Regions from separate parts of the Azotobacter armeniacus genome, predicted to be linked through region 1. Evidence: predicted binding sites of a transcription regulator. Region 1 holds the regulator's gene; each other region holds the start of a gene.
The links. The regulator sigma-54, encoded in region 1, starts transcription at its own class of promoters, with help from an activator protein. The targets are predictions, from matches to a motif close to ANTGGCATNNANNTTGCTNT.

Region 1 (4,763 bases):
AGGTGCGGCCCGCGAATTCTGCGAATTGATCCTGCAGGCCCAGGGCAACCTCGAAGCCGCCCAGAACGCTTATCTGTAGAGGCTATCATGCTGCGCAAACTCCGCTTCCCCCTGATCCTGGCCGCCCTGGCCGCCCTGCTGGCGGCGGTGGGCTACTGGAACATCCGCCCGGCAAGCTTCATGGACAGACTAGCCATCACCCCTGATGACAGTGCCATCGACTTCTACGCGACCAATGCCCATACGCTGCAATACCAAACCGAAGGCAAGCTGCACTACGAGCTGACCGCCGACAAGGTGGAACACCTCAAGGCCAGCGAGATCACCCTGCTCACCCAGCCCGACTTGCTGGCATTCCGCGGCACCCCCACCCCCTGGCATGTACGCAGCGAACGCGGCGAGGTCAGCCCCCAAGGCGATCAAGTTGAATTGATTGACGCGGTAAGGGTCGAGCGCACCGACACCCAGGGTCGCCCGCTCATCCTCACCACCAGCCGCCTGAGCGTGTTCCCGGAGAGGGAATATGCCGAGACTCAGCAACCCGTTAAGATCGAAGCGGCCAATGGGGTGACCACGGCTGTCGGGATGAAAGCGTATTTGGATGACAGCAGGATGCACCTGCTGTCCAGAGTAAGAGGCCAGCATGAGGTTCGCTAACCGTTTCTCCCACCGGGCTCTCCCTCTTCTGCTCAGCCTGTGCTCCTGTCTGGGCGCCGCGAGTGCCTGGGCCCTCCCCTCTGATCGCGAGCAGCCGATCCGCGTCCAGGCCGACAGCGCCGAACTCGACGACAAACAAGGTGTTGCGGTCTACCACGGCGATGTGGTCATCACCCAGGGCACACTGAAGATCACCGGCAACAAGGTCACTATCACCCAGGATGACAACGGCGAGATCAAGGTCTTCACCTCGGTCGGCAATCCTGCCTACTACGAGCAGAAGCCGGCCCCCGACAAAAACATCGTCAAAGCTTATGGCCAGACCATTCAGTACTTCGCGGAAAACGAACGCATCGTATTGATCGATAAAGCCCGGGTAATTCAGGACGGCAACACCTTCGAGGGCGAGAAGATCGTCTACGACACTCAGCGACAGATCGTCAACGCCGGCCGTGCCACCGGAATCAAGATATCCAGCCCGAAACCACGGATAGACATGGTCATCCAACCGAAAAAGAAACAGCAATCAGGACAGACACAGTAATGGCCACCCTCAAGGCTCAGCATCTGGCCAAGAGCTACAAGGGCCGCCAGGTCGTCCGCGACGTCAGCCTCTCCATCGAGAGCGGCCAGATCGTCGGCCTGCTCGGCCCCAACGGGGCCGGCAAGACCACCTGCTTCTACATGATCGTCGGCTTGGTCCGTGCCGACCAGGGGCGCATCCTGATCGATCAGGATGATGTCACCCACCGACCCATGCACGGCCGCGCCCGGGCCGGTATCGGCTACTTGCCCCAGGAAGCCTCGATCTTCCGCAAGCTTACGGTGGCCGATAACATCATGGCGATCCTCGAAACCCGTAAGGATCTAGACGGAGAAGGCCGCCGCCAGGCGGCGGAGGCCCTACTGCAGGAATTCCACATCAGCCATATCCGCGACAGCCTCGGCATGAGCCTCTCGGGCGGCGAACGGCGCCGGGTCGAAATTGCCCGCGCTCTGGCCAGCACGCCGAAGTTCATCCTGCTCGACGAGCCCTTTGCCGGCGTCGACCCGATCTCGGTGAATGATATCAAGCAGATTATCCATCACCTGAAAAACAAGGGCATCGGCATCCTGATCACCGACCATAACGTGCGTGAGACGCTGGACATCTGCGAAACCGCCTACATTGTCAACGATGGGCAGCTGATAGCCGAAGGCGATGCCGAGGCCATCCTCACCAACAAACTGGTGCAGGAAGTCTATCTCGGCCACGAATTCCGGCTATGAGGCGCCCTATTGAATGGGATAGACCAGTCAAATTCCGTTATAATCAGGCATAAAATTTGCTTTAAGAAGGCGCATCGTCGCCTCGTAGTGATTGACGCGAATGCTTCGGCAAATATGGTGCTTCCTATAATATGAAACCATCGCTAGTCCTTAAGATGGGTCAGCAGCTGACGATGACCCCACAGCTGCAACAGGCCATCCGTCTGCTCCAACTATCGACCCTGGATCTTCAGCAGGAAATCCAGGAGGCCCTCGACTCCAACCCCATGCTGGAACGTCAGGAAGAAGCTGAGGACTACGACAGCCCGGATACGCTGGCCGAACATGGCGACCAGTCAGCGGATGCCGCACAAGGCTCCTATCAGGAGAGCTACGAGAGCTCATCCGCCAGCGAGGACGGCGGCAACCTGGAGGATGGCGACTGGCACGAGCGCATCCCCAGCGAGCTGCCGGTGGATACCGCCTGGGAAGACATCTACCAGACCAGCGCCAGCAGCCTGCCGAGCAGCGACGACGATGACGAGTGGGATTTCACCACCCGTACCTCTACGGGCGAAAGCCTGCAGAGCCACCTATTCTGGCAGCTCAACCTGGCCCCGATGTCGGACACCGACCGCCTGATCGCTGTCACCCTGATCGACAGCATCAACAGCGACGGCTATCTGGAAGCCTCGCTGGAGGAAATCCTCGCCTCCCTGGACCCGGAGATGGGCATCGAACTCGACGAAATGGAAATGGTGCTACGCCGCATCCAGCAGTTCGAGCCGGCAGGCGTCGCCGCACGCGATCTCAGAGAATCGCTGCTACTGCAGCTGCGCCAGCTGCCGGCCGACACTCCCTGGCTGGAAGAGGCGCAACGGCTGGCCGGGAGCTATCTCGACCTGCTCGGCAACCGCGACTTCACCCAACTGATGCGGCGCATGAAGCTCAAGGAGGAGGAGCTGCGCCCGGTGATCGAACTGATTCAGAGCCTCAACCCACGCCCCGGCGCACAGATCGAGGCGGGCGAGCCCGAATACGTGGTGCCCGACGTCATCGTACGCAAGCACAATGATCGATGGCTGGTGGAGCTCAACCAGGAAGCAGTGCCGCGCCTGCGCATCAACCCCCATTACGCCGGCTTCATCAGACGTGCAGATGCCAGCGCCGACAACACCTTCATGCGCAACCAGCTGCAGGAAGCGCGCTGGTTCATCAAGAGCCTGCAGAGCCGCAACGAGACCTTGATGAAGGTATCCACGCAGATCGTCGAACACCAGCGGGGCTTCCTCGACTATGGTGAAGAAGCCATGAAACCGCTGGTGCTGCATGACATCGCCGAAGCCGTTGGCATGCACGAATCGACTATCTCCCGGGTCACTACCCAGAAGTACATGCATACTCCGCGCGGCATCTACGAGCTGAAGTATTTCTTCTCAAGCCACGTCAGCACCGCTGAGGGCGGTGAGTGCTCGTCCACCGCCATCCGCGCCATCATCAAAAAACTAGTTGCCGCGGAAAATCCGAAAAAGCCATTGAGCGACAGCAAGATCGCTGGTTTACTGGAAGAACAGGGCATACAGGTGGCTCGCCGCACAGTCGCCAAATACCGGGAATCGCTCAGTATTGCGCCTTCCAGCGAACGCAAGCGACTCATGTAACGGGATCGAGCCGAGCCATCGATACAGCAGCAGCCCTTCAGCGGCTAGTCGAAGCAGCGTATACCGGTAGCAGGCCCGTCAGCCTGCGTTAAAACAGAAATAAGGAGAAAGCGGTATGCAAGTCAACATCAGTGGACATCAGCTGGATGTGACCGACGCCCTACGTAACTATGTCGAGGAGAAGATCAGCCGGCTCGAACGCCACTTCGATCGCATCACCAATGTTCAGGTGATCATGACAGTCGAAAAGCTCAAGCAGAAGATCGAAGCAACCCTGCATGTCTCCGGTGCCGAAGTAGTCGCTAATGCCGAGCATGAAGACATGTACGCCGCCATCGACCTGCTCGTCGACAAGCTTGACCGTCAACTGATCAAGCACAAGGAAAAGCAGATTGAACGCCAGCAGGGCGCTACGGCCCGCTGACTCCTCCGCCCTATGATCAGACTCGAAGACATCCTGACTCCCGGCCGCTCCCTGGTGAACGTGCCGGGGGGCAGCAAGAAGCGCGCTCTCGAATACATCGCCAATCTGGTCGCTCGCGAGATGCCCGACCTGGATCAGCAGACCATTTTCGAGAGCCTGATTGCCCGTGAAAAGCTGGGTTCGACTGGCTTTGGCAATGGCATCGCCATCCCCCATTGCCGTCTTCCCGGTTGCCCCGCCCCGATCAGCGCCCTGCTGCGGCTGGACGCTCCGATCGATTTCGATGCGATCGACGGCATTCCGGTCGACCTGCTATTCGTCCTGCTGGTTCCGGAAGCCGCCACCGACGAACATCTGCAATTGCTTCGCCAGATCGCTAGCATGCTCGATCGCAGCGAGGTACGCGAGCGTCTGCGCCAGGTCGAGAGCAACGAAGCCCTTTACCAGGTCGTGGCGGACGCCCAGAAGGGCCAGTAGGATTCCGTCCAGGAGTACGGAGGTTCGTCGACTGTGAACGAGCAATTGGCAGCCCGGCTTTCGGTAATCACTCCTGGCGACGGAAAACTCTTATCATGCGCGTGATTATCGTCAGCGGCCGCTCCGGTTCGGGCAAAAGCACCGCCCTCGATATCCTGGAAGACAACGGCTTCTTCTGCATCGACAACTTGCCGGCCATCCTGCTCCCCGAACTGGCCGAACGGGCGCTGCTGCATACCGAACTGATCCAGCCCCAGGTCGCGGTATCTATTGACGCACGCAACCTGCCCAGCCAG
Region 2 (4,763 bases), on a different contig from region 1:
AGCTAAGCCCGGTTCGATAAGTGGATTGGCGTTGCCGCTCCTCACCATAGCCCTGCTAGGACTCGTCGCGGCGCTTTGTCCCGAACCCGGTCATCCGAACTTGAGTTAACCAATCAACCGCACAGGCCACGAGCCTTCGTGGTGGTCTACGCTCACCGGGCGGCCCCCCATAAAGGAGAATTATCATGACTGTCAAAGCGATACCGGATGGCTATCACAGCGTTACGCCCTACCTGGGCATCCAGGGCGCAGCCGAGGCCATCGAATTCTACAAACGGGCGTTCGGCGCGACCGAGATGTTCCGTCTGTCCACGCCGGACGGCAAGGTCGGACATGCCGAAATCCGCATCGGTGACTCCTCCCTCATGCTCTCCGACCCGTGCGACAAGAGCGCCCTGCACAGCCCGCAGTCGCTGCAGGGCGCCTCGATGGGCCTGTACCTGTACGTGGCCGACGTGGACGCGCAATTCGCCCGGGCGCTGGAGGCGGGAGCGAAGGTCGTCATGCCGCTGCAGGACCAGTTCTACGGCGATCGCATGGGTACGCTGCAGGATCCCTTCGGTCATGTCTGGTTCCTCGCCGCCCACAAAGAGGATCTGTCACCGGAAGAAATCCGCGAGCGGGCCGCGGCGCTGTTCAAGCAGGCTGGCTGATACGGCACGGGGGCGAACGCAAGCGACTCGCCAGAGCCTCTGCTGGGAAAGACCACAGGTCTTTCCCAGCAGAGGGCACCTGTTGCGCGAGAGCCCAGGATGTGATTCGCCAGCATCCAGCAGATACTGGCAAGAGCGGTCTGGGCCTCAGGCCACTTCCAGATAGCACTTGTGGATGGCATCGCCCAGGCACTGCACCTGCTCGATGTACTCGTTGATCCAGGCGTGCATCCCGGTTTCCAGAACCTCCTCGATTACCGTGTAGCGCAACCGTGCCTCCAGCTCGGCGGCCAGGCGCTGCGCCGGACGACCGTTGTCGCCGGGCAGGCCGGCGAGGTTCCGCTGCAGCTCGGTCAGGCAGGAACGCAGCGAGCGCGGCACCTCCGCCCGCAACAGCAGCAGTTCGGCGACCTTGCCGGCTCGCGGCGAGCCACGATAGATCTCGGCAAAGGCCTCGAAGGCGGTCAGTGCGCGGAGCAGCGCGCTCCACTGGTAGTAGGCGCGAGCCGAACGGTCGTTGGGGTCCTCGCTGTCCGCGCCGAGTAGTTCATAGCGGGCATCGAGCAGACGCAGGGTGTTGTCGGCCCGCTCGATGAAGGTCCCCAGGCGGATGAAGCTGTGCACATCGCCCCGCATCAGGGTTCCATAGGTGGCACCGCGGAACAGGTGCGAGCGCTCCTTGACCCACTCGCAGAAACGGCTGATGCCGTAGCCACTCAGCCCCTGCTCGGCGAGGTCGAGCAGGGTCAGCCAAGTGGCGTTGATGTTCTCCCACATGTCCGCGGTGATCCGCCCGCGCACCGCATGGGCGTTGCTGCGCGCCGCGGCCAGGCAGTTGAACAGGCTGGCCGGGTTGCTCGCGTCGAGGGCGAAGAAGTGCAGCATGCGTTCGGCGTGCAGTTCGCCGTGGCGCTGCAGGTAATCCTCGAGGGTGCCGGTGATCAGCAGCGGCATGGCCAGTTCGTCCAGGCCATTGCCGTGGCCGTCCTGCGGCATCAGCGACAGCGAGTAGCTGACGTCGAGCATCCGCGCGAGATTCTCGGCGCGCTCCAGATAACGTGACATCCAGTACAGATCGGCGGCGGTTCTACTTAGCATGCTCGATATTCCTTCAATCCTCGACGATCCAGGTGTCCTTGGTCCCGCCGCCTTGGGACGAGTTGACCACCAGGGAGCCCTCACGCAGCGCCACGCGGGTGAGTCCACCGGGCACCAGACGGGTTTCGCGACCGCTCAGGACAAACGGCCGCAGATCGATATGCCGCGGCGCGATACCGCTTTCGACGAAGGTCGGGCAGGTCGACAGGCTCAGGGTCGGCTGGGCGATGTAGGCCTCGGGACGGGCCTTGAGGCGCTCGCGAAAAGCCTCGATCTCGGCCTTGCTGGCCGCAGGCCCCACCAGCATGCCGTAGCCACCGGAACCCTGGGTTTCCTTGACCACCAGCTCGGGCAGATGGGCTAGGACGTGGGACAGCTCCTGCGGCTTGCGGCATTGCCAGGTGGGCACGTTCTGCAGGATCGGCTCCTCGCCCAGGTAGAACCGGATCATGTCGGTGACGTAGGGATAGATCGACTTGTCGTCGGCCACGCCGGTGCCGATGGCGTTGGCCAGCATCACGTTGCCGCTGCGATAGGCCGAGAGCAGCCCCGGCACGCCGAGCACCGACTCGGGATTGAACGCCAGCGGATCGAGGAAGGCATCGTCCAGCCGACGGTAGATCACGTCCACCGGCTTGGCGCCGGCGGTGGTGCGCATGAACACCCGCTCGTCGCGGACGAACAGGTCGGCGCCCTCCACCAGCTCCACGCCCATCTCGCGGGCGAGGAAAGCATGTTCGAAATAGGCACTGTTGTAACGCCCCGGCGTCAGCACCACCACGCTGGGGTTGTCCAGCGGGCTGGAACTCTTCAGGGTCTCCAGCAGCAGGTTCGGGTAGTGGTCGACGGGGGCGATACGCTGGGCAGCGAACAGTTCGGGGAACAGCCGCATCATCATCTTGCGGTCTTCCAGCATGTAGCTGACGCCACTCGGCGTGCGCAGGTTGTCTTCCAGCACGTAGAAGATGCCGTCGCCATCACGCACCAGGTCGACTCCAGCGATGTGCGCGTAGATGTCGCGATGCAGGTCGAGCCCGTGCATCACCTGCTGATAACCGTCGTTGGCCAGCACCTGCTCCGACGGAATGATACCGGCCTTGAGAATGCGCTGATCATGGTAGATGTCGGCCAGAAACAGGTTCAGAGCCTGGACCCGCTGGATGCACCCGGCCTCGATCCCCTGCCACTCGCTGGCCGGAATGCTGCGCGGGATGGTGTCGAAGGGAATCAGACGCTCGGTGCCCTGCTCGTCACCGTACAGGGTGAAGGTGATGCCCGCTCGGTGAAACAGAAGATCGGCCTCGCGCCGGCGCTGGGCCAGCAGCTCCTGGGGGGTGTTCTCCAGCCAGTTGGCGAAGCCCCGGTAATGCGGGCGGCAGACGCCGTTCGCATCGTACATTTCATCAAAAAATTGGCGATCCATGCATGCTCCTCGGCTGTGCATAAAAGAAATTCACAAAGCTCATGCCAGTTGCCAAGTTCCTGTTTCTATCAATGACTTGGAGCCCGTCCGCGACCGGCTGGGCGGCGACGACAGATCGAGATGGCCGCTCCCCGTCCATAGCGCTGTCCAGCCGGTCACCTGGCCCGAACGGCTCGGTCTTGCCCTGGCTGGCCGGTTGGTTCGCGAACTGGCTCGAGGGAAGCGAGAGATCCATGCACCAAAATTGTCCTCCACCCGCCCAGCAAGATCCGATGCGCACAAAAAAAATGCAACACCCGGCACATCCTGCCCACAAGCCACGCATTCAGCCGGCTGTGCGGCTCCGTACTGGGTCATCGTCATCCACCCGGCCAATGCCCGCCGGTTCCCTGCTCCGGAATCTCAACCTTCCAGGATGATCCGGGTGCCCAACAGCCCGATAAACTTGGCCAGCCAAGCCGGATGCGCCGGCCAGGCCGGAGCAGTGACCAGGTTGCCATCAACATGGGCCTGATCCAGCGGAATGTCCACATATTCGCCTCCAGCCAGCCGCACCTCGGGAGCGCAGGCCGGATAGGCGCTGCACGAGCGGCCTTCGAGCACTCCGGCTGCGGCCAGCAGTTGGGCGCCGTGGCAAACCGCCGCGATCGGTTTGTCCGCTGCGGCGAAGGCTCGCACCAACTCCAGCACGCGTTCGTCGAGGCGCAGGTATTCGGGCGCCCGGCCGCCCGGGATCAATAGCGCGTCGTAATCCTCGACGCGCACCTCGGCGAAATCGAAGTTCAGGGCGAAGTTGTGCCCTGGCTTTTCGCTATAGGTCTGATCACCCTCGAAGTCGTGGATAGCGGTACGCACGCTCTGTCCGGCGCTCTTGCCCGGGCATACGGCATGAACCGCGTGGCCGACCATCAACAACGCCTGGAATGGCACCATGGTCTCGTAATCTTCGGCATAGTCGCCGACCAACATGAGAATCTTCTTGGCAGACACGGGCTTCTCCTGAAAAAAGAGAAAAAAGACGAGAAAAGCGCGCATGCTCTCCGACCGGGAGCTGGGAAATCTGCGCGACAGGACATCCACCCTACCCTGCCGCCCTTCGGCCGTCGACCCGCCGCCGGTCTGGCCGGCGCCTCAACCGCCGCGATCCAGCAGATCGACCGCCAGCCGGTCCAGCCAGCCCCACAGTCTTTGATGCAGACGGCGGTACCAGGGGCGAGCCTGCCAGTGCTCCTGATCAACCTCGAGGCTGGCTTGGAAGTCGACGAGGAAGCATTCGACAGTCGCGGCGATGAAGGCGGGATCCCGCGTTTCGAGATTGGCTTCCAGATTCAAGCGCAGGTTCCAGTGATCGAAGTTGCAGGAACCCACGCTGACCCAATCATCGACCAGCACCATCTTCAGGTGCAGGAAGCGCGGCTGGTATTCGAAGATGCGCACGCCAGCCCGCAGCAGGCGGCGGTAATAGCGTTGTCCGGCGTAGCGCACCGGCGGGTGGTCGGTGTTGCGTCCAGCCAGCAACAGGCGCACCTCCACCCCGCGCCGGGCCGCCTTGAGCAGGGCGCGACGGACCTTCCAGGTCGGCAGGAAAT
Region 3 (4,763 bases), on a different contig from region 1:
CCCTTCAGCCTGTCGTTCGCCCTGCTCGCCGGCGTGGCAGGCCTCGGCTACGGCTGGGTCATGCAGTTGTCCGGCCGCCTGGGCGCGGCGGTGCTGCTGCACGGGGCGGTCAACCTGCTGCACTTCCTGCTGCTCAGCTACCCGCTGCGCCTGAACTGAAGGCACAAAAAAGGCGGCCCGGGATTCGCTCCCAGGCCGCCCTTGCGCCGCCAGCCGACCGGAAAGGGTCAGATGGGGCGGCTACCGTACTTGCTGTCCGGCTTCTTCGGCGGGTCGGCGACCACGTTCGGCTCGACTTCCTGCACCTTGCCGCCGCGCGCCAGGAATTCCTCCATGGCCCGCGCCAACGCATCGCGATCCTTCTGCTTGGCCTCAACGCTGAGCATCTCGTCAACGTCCACTGTGCTCTTGGACTTCTTGCCGGAGGCCACCACCCGGTCACTGCCGTCGTCCTCCTCAGCGACTGCCTCGTCGGCGGCGTTCAGCTCCTCACCTTCGTCCTCCTCACCCGCTTCCAGCTCTTCCTGTTCCAGTTCTTCATCGCTCATGTTCGACCTCACGACTTGCATACAACAGGTTGGTTATAGTCCCGCCAGCGGTCGCTTTGACCCTGGCCCGCGGACCACTGCATTCGTTGGGCGATCTCAGCTCTGAGAGCTTCGCCAAAAAAATCAGTTCCCTCGGCCCTGCAGCGTGGCCAGGATGCGGCGCGCGCCCCCATGTTCGCGGTGCTCGCCGAGATAGATTCCCTGCCAGATCCCCAGCGCCAGGCGTCCCGCCGTCACCGGCAGGAGCAGTTGGCAGCCCAGCAGACTGGCCTTGAAGTGCGCTGGCAGATCGTCCGGCCCTTCATAGTCATGTTCGTAGCCGCCGTCGCCCTGGGGCACCAGACGGTTGAAGAAGCGCTCGAAATCGCGCCGCACCGCCGCGTCGGCATTCTCGTTGATCGTCAACGAGGCCGAGGTGTGCTGCAGCCAGAGGTGCAGCAGCCCCACCCGGCAGGAGGCCAGCTCCGGCAGGCCGGCAAGCAGCTCGTCGGTCACCAGATGGAAGCCGCGCGGCCGCGCACGCAGGGTGATAGTCGTCTGTTGCCACATCTGCCACAGCTCCAGGATTCTGCCGCGGGAATTCTAGCGCGGCACAGAAAAAAGCAAAGGGCGCCGATGGCGCCCTTTTGACGGTTTGCGACCATTGCCGGAGCACGGCCGCAGGGAGAATGGCGGCCGGATCGCTCCGGCCGCCCTCCCGACCCTCAGATGTTGTAGCCGCGCTCGTTGTGCAGGGAGAGGTCGAGACCGATGGTTTCTTCCTCATCGCTGATGCGCAGGCCCATCACCCGCTCGATCACCTTGAGGATCGCGAAGGTGACGACACCGGTGTAGATCACGGTGAAGAGCACACCCTTGGTCTGGATCCACAGCTGGCTGGCGATGCTGTCCACCTCGCCGAAACCACCCAGGGCCGGTGCCGCGAACAGGCCGGTCAGCAGCGCACCGACGATGCCGCCGATACCGTGCACGCCGAAGGCATCGAGGGAATCGTCATAGCCGAGGTTGCGCTTCAGGCTGGTGGCGCAGTAGAAACAGATTGCGCCGGAGGCCAGACCGATCACCAGGGCGCCCATCGGGCCGACGGTGCCGGCGGCCGGGGTGATGGCCACCAGGCCGGCGACCACGCCGGAGGCGATGCCCAGGGCGCTCGGCTTGCCGTGGGTCAGCCACTCGGCGACCATCCAGGTCAGTGCCGCGGCGGCAGTGGCGATCTGGGTCACCAGCATGGCCATACCGGCGGTGCCGTTGGCGGCGATCGCGGAACCGGCATTGAAGCCGAACCAGCCGACCCACAGCATGGCCGCGCCGATCAGGGTGTAGCCGAGGTTGTGCGGGGTCATGGCGACGCCCGGGTAGCCCTTGCGCTTGCCCAGCACCAGGCAGGCCATCAGGCCGGCGACACCGGCGTTGATGTGCACCACGGTGCCGCCAGCGAAGTCAAGCACGCCCCAGTCCCACATCAGCGCGCCGTTGCCGCTCCAGACCATGTGGGCGATGGGCGCGTAGACCAGCAGGAACCAGACGGACATGAACACCAGCATCGATGAGAACTTCATGCGCTCGGCGAAAGCACCGGTGATCAGCGCCGGAGTGATGATGGCGAAAGTCATCTGGAAGGTGATGAAGACGCTTTCAGGAAAGGTGCCAACCAGGCTGTCGGTGGTCAACCCGCTGAGAAAGGCCTTCTCCAAACCGCCAACGAAGGAGCTGAAGTTGAGCACGCCCTCTTCCATGCCGGTGGTGTCGAAGGCGATGCTGTAGCCGAAAAGGACCCAGAGCACGCTGATCAGGCCGGTGATGGCAAAACACTGCATCATCACCGAGAGCACATTCTTCGAGCGCACCATGCCGCCGTAGAACAGCGCCAGACCGGGAACGGTCATGAACAGCACCAGCGCCGTGGCGGTGAGCATCCAGGCGGTATCGCCGGAGTCCAACGTGGCCTCCTGGGCGCTGGCTAGAGCAGGCAAGAAGAGAGAGGGAAGGGCAGCGAGCCCTGCGCTTTTGCGCAACATCATTGGTTATCTCCTGGGGCGGGGGGATCGTAGGCTCAGATCGCGTCGGTGCCGGTTTCGCCGGTACGGATGCGGATGGCCTGTTCTAGATTGACTACGAAAATCTTGCCGTCACCGATCTTGCCGGTGTTGGCAGCTTTGGTGATCGCCTCGATGACGTGATCGAGTTGGCCGTCCTCGATGGCCACATCGATCTTCACCTTGGGCAGAAAGTCGACCACGTACTCCGCACCCCGGTACAGCTCGGTATGACCCTTCTGCCGGCCAAACCCCTTGACTTCGGTGACGGTGATGCCCTGCACCCCAATCTCCGACAGCGACTCGCGTACGTCGTCCAGCTTGAACGGCTTGATGATGGCAGTGACTAGCTTCATGAAACGTATCTCCGTGTAGTGGACTTGCCCCAGGAAAAAACGACCCCAATTCAAGTCTAAGCGCAGTGTCTGGCTTTGTAACGCGCGGGTATCTCGGGCCGACCCGCTCGACGGCACCCGGCTCTGGCGAGCACGCTGGATCCCATGCCTTCGCAAAGGCAAAAATCATACCGCTATCGACAAACGGCAAAAACCCCTATTAGCAAACGGTTATAGAACTTCTCTAAAGCGCTACGGGAAAATCCCGCACCCATTCAGTGCGCAGTCCAGCGCACGCCAGCACAAAAACCGTGCACAACACCTCTCGGCAGTCTTGCCGATGCCCCGTGCTACACTGCCGACCGATTGACTCCGGAACCGTATCATGCTGCCACCCAAAGCCCTGTTCGACACCCTCAGCACCCATGCCGCCCGCCTGTTCAACGGCGAGGCGCCACTCCCGCCACGCGAGCTCGAAGCCCAGCTCAAGGCCCTGCTGCAGAGCGCCTTCAGCAAACTCGATCTGGTCAGCCGGGAAGAGTTCGACAGCCAGATGGCCGTCCTCGCCCACACCCGCGCCCGCCTGGAGGCTCTGGAAGCCAAGGTCGCCGAACTCGAGGCACGCCTGGGCGAACAGCCCCCCACCCCGCCCGCCGCCTGAGCGTGCGGGGAATGCGATCAAGGAGAGATCCATGTCCCTGGCCATCGTCCACAGCCGCGCCCAGGTGGGCGTCGAAGCGCCCGCCGTCACCGTGGAGGCTCACCTCGCCAACGGCCTGCCGGCGCTGACCCTGGTCGGCCTGCCGGAAACCGCGGTCCGCGAGAGCAAGGACCGCGTGCGCAGCGCCATCCTCACCTCCGGCTTCGACTTTCCGGCGCGGCGCATCACCCTCAATCTGGCACCCGCCGACCTGCCCAAGGACGGCGGACGCTTCGACCTGGCCATCGCCCTCGGCATCCTCGCTGCCAGCGAGCAGCTGCCCACCGAGGCCCTCGGCCCCCTGGAATGCCTCGGCGAGCTGGCCCTCTCCGGCAGCCTGCGGCCGGTCCAGGGCGTGCTGCCCGCCGCGCTGGCCGCCCGCGCCGCCGGACGCACCCTTGTGGTGCCGCGGGCGAACGCCGAGGAGGCCAGCCTGGCCTCGGGACTGACCGTGCTGGCCGTCGACCACCTGCTGGAGCTGGCCGCCCACCTGAACGGCCAGGCCCCGCTGGCGCCCTACCAGGCCCAGGGCCTGCTGCGCCAGGCGCCATCCTACCCCGACCTCGCCGAAGTGCAGGGCCAGGCCGCGGCCAAGCGTGCCCTGCTGGTGGCCGCCGCCGGCTCCCACAACCTGCTGCTCAGCGGCCCGCCGGGAACCGGAAAGACCCTTCTGGCCAGCCGCCTGCCGGGACTGCTGCCGCCTTTGGACGAGCGCGAGGCGCTGGAAGTGGCGGCGATCCACTCGGTGGCCGGCGCCGCACCGCTCGCGGCCTGGCCGAAGCGGCCGTTCCGTCAGCCGCACCACAGCGCCTCGGGACCAGCGCTGGTCGGCGGCGGCAGCCGGCCGCGCCCCGGGGAGATCACCCTGGCCCACCAGGGAGTATTATTTCTCGACGAATTGCCGGAGTTCGACCGCAAGGTGCTGGAAGTGCTGCGCGAGCCCCTGGAAAGCGGCGAGATCGTCATCGCCCGGGCCAACGACAAGGTGCGTTTTCCGGCGCGCTTCCAACTGGTCGCGGCGATGAACCCCTGCCCCTGCGGCTACCTGGGCGACCCCGCCGGCCGCTGCCGCTGCAGCCCTGAACAGATCCAGCGCTACCGCGCCAAGCTGTCCGGCCCGCTGCTCGACCGCATCGACCTGCAT

Region 2: the regulator sigma-54 is predicted to act here: its motif matches at 3,204-3,223, upstream of ACYVD0_RS07520 (circularly permuted type 2 ATP-grasp protein).
Region 3: the regulator sigma-54 is predicted to act here: its motif matches at 3,096-3,115, upstream of glnK (P-II family nitrogen regulator).

Annotation. Positions count from the first base shown of each region.
Region 1 covers NZ_BAAGYK010000003.1:48,862-53,624, forward strand. The annotation lists gene ACYVD0_RS00735 (KdsC family phosphatase) at 1-79, shown strand, start outside; gene lptC (LPS export ABC transporter periplasmic protein LptC) at 88-657, shown strand; gene lptA (lipopolysaccharide transport periplasmic protein LptA) at 644-1,201, shown strand; gene lptB (LPS export ABC transporter ATP-binding protein) at 1,201-1,926, shown strand; gene ACYVD0_RS00755 (RNA polymerase factor sigma-54) at 2,058-3,566, shown strand; gene hpf (ribosome-associated translation inhibitor RaiA) at 3,682-3,990, shown strand; gene ptsN (PTS IIA-like nitrogen regulatory protein PtsN) at 4,003-4,467, shown strand; gene rapZ (RapZ family nucleotide-binding protein) at 4,563-4,763, shown strand, end outside.
Region 2 covers NZ_BAAGYK010000033.1:152,132-156,894, forward strand. The annotation lists gene ACYVD0_RS07510 (VOC family protein) at 186-653, shown strand; gene ACYVD0_RS07515 (alpha-E domain-containing protein) at 801-1,751, opposite strand; gene ACYVD0_RS07520 (circularly permuted type 2 ATP-grasp protein) at 1,765-3,174, opposite strand; gene ACYVD0_RS07525 (DJ-1/PfpI family protein) at 3,577-4,209, opposite strand; gene ACYVD0_RS07530 (phospholipase D-like domain-containing protein) at 4,306-4,763, opposite strand, start outside.
Region 3 covers NZ_BAAGYK010000103.1:3,351-8,113, reverse strand. The annotation lists gene ACYVD0_RS13710 (CPBP family intramembrane glutamic endopeptidase) at 1-159, shown strand, start outside; gene sutA (transcriptional regulator SutA) at 228-548, opposite strand; gene ACYVD0_RS13700 (YjbQ family protein) at 672-1,097, opposite strand; gene ACYVD0_RS13695 (ammonium transporter) at 1,253-2,569, opposite strand; gene glnK (P-II family nitrogen regulator) at 2,602-2,940, opposite strand; gene ACYVD0_RS13685 (accessory factor UbiK family protein) at 3,305-3,580, shown strand; gene ACYVD0_RS13680 (YifB family Mg chelatase-like AAA ATPase) at 3,612-4,763, shown strand, end outside.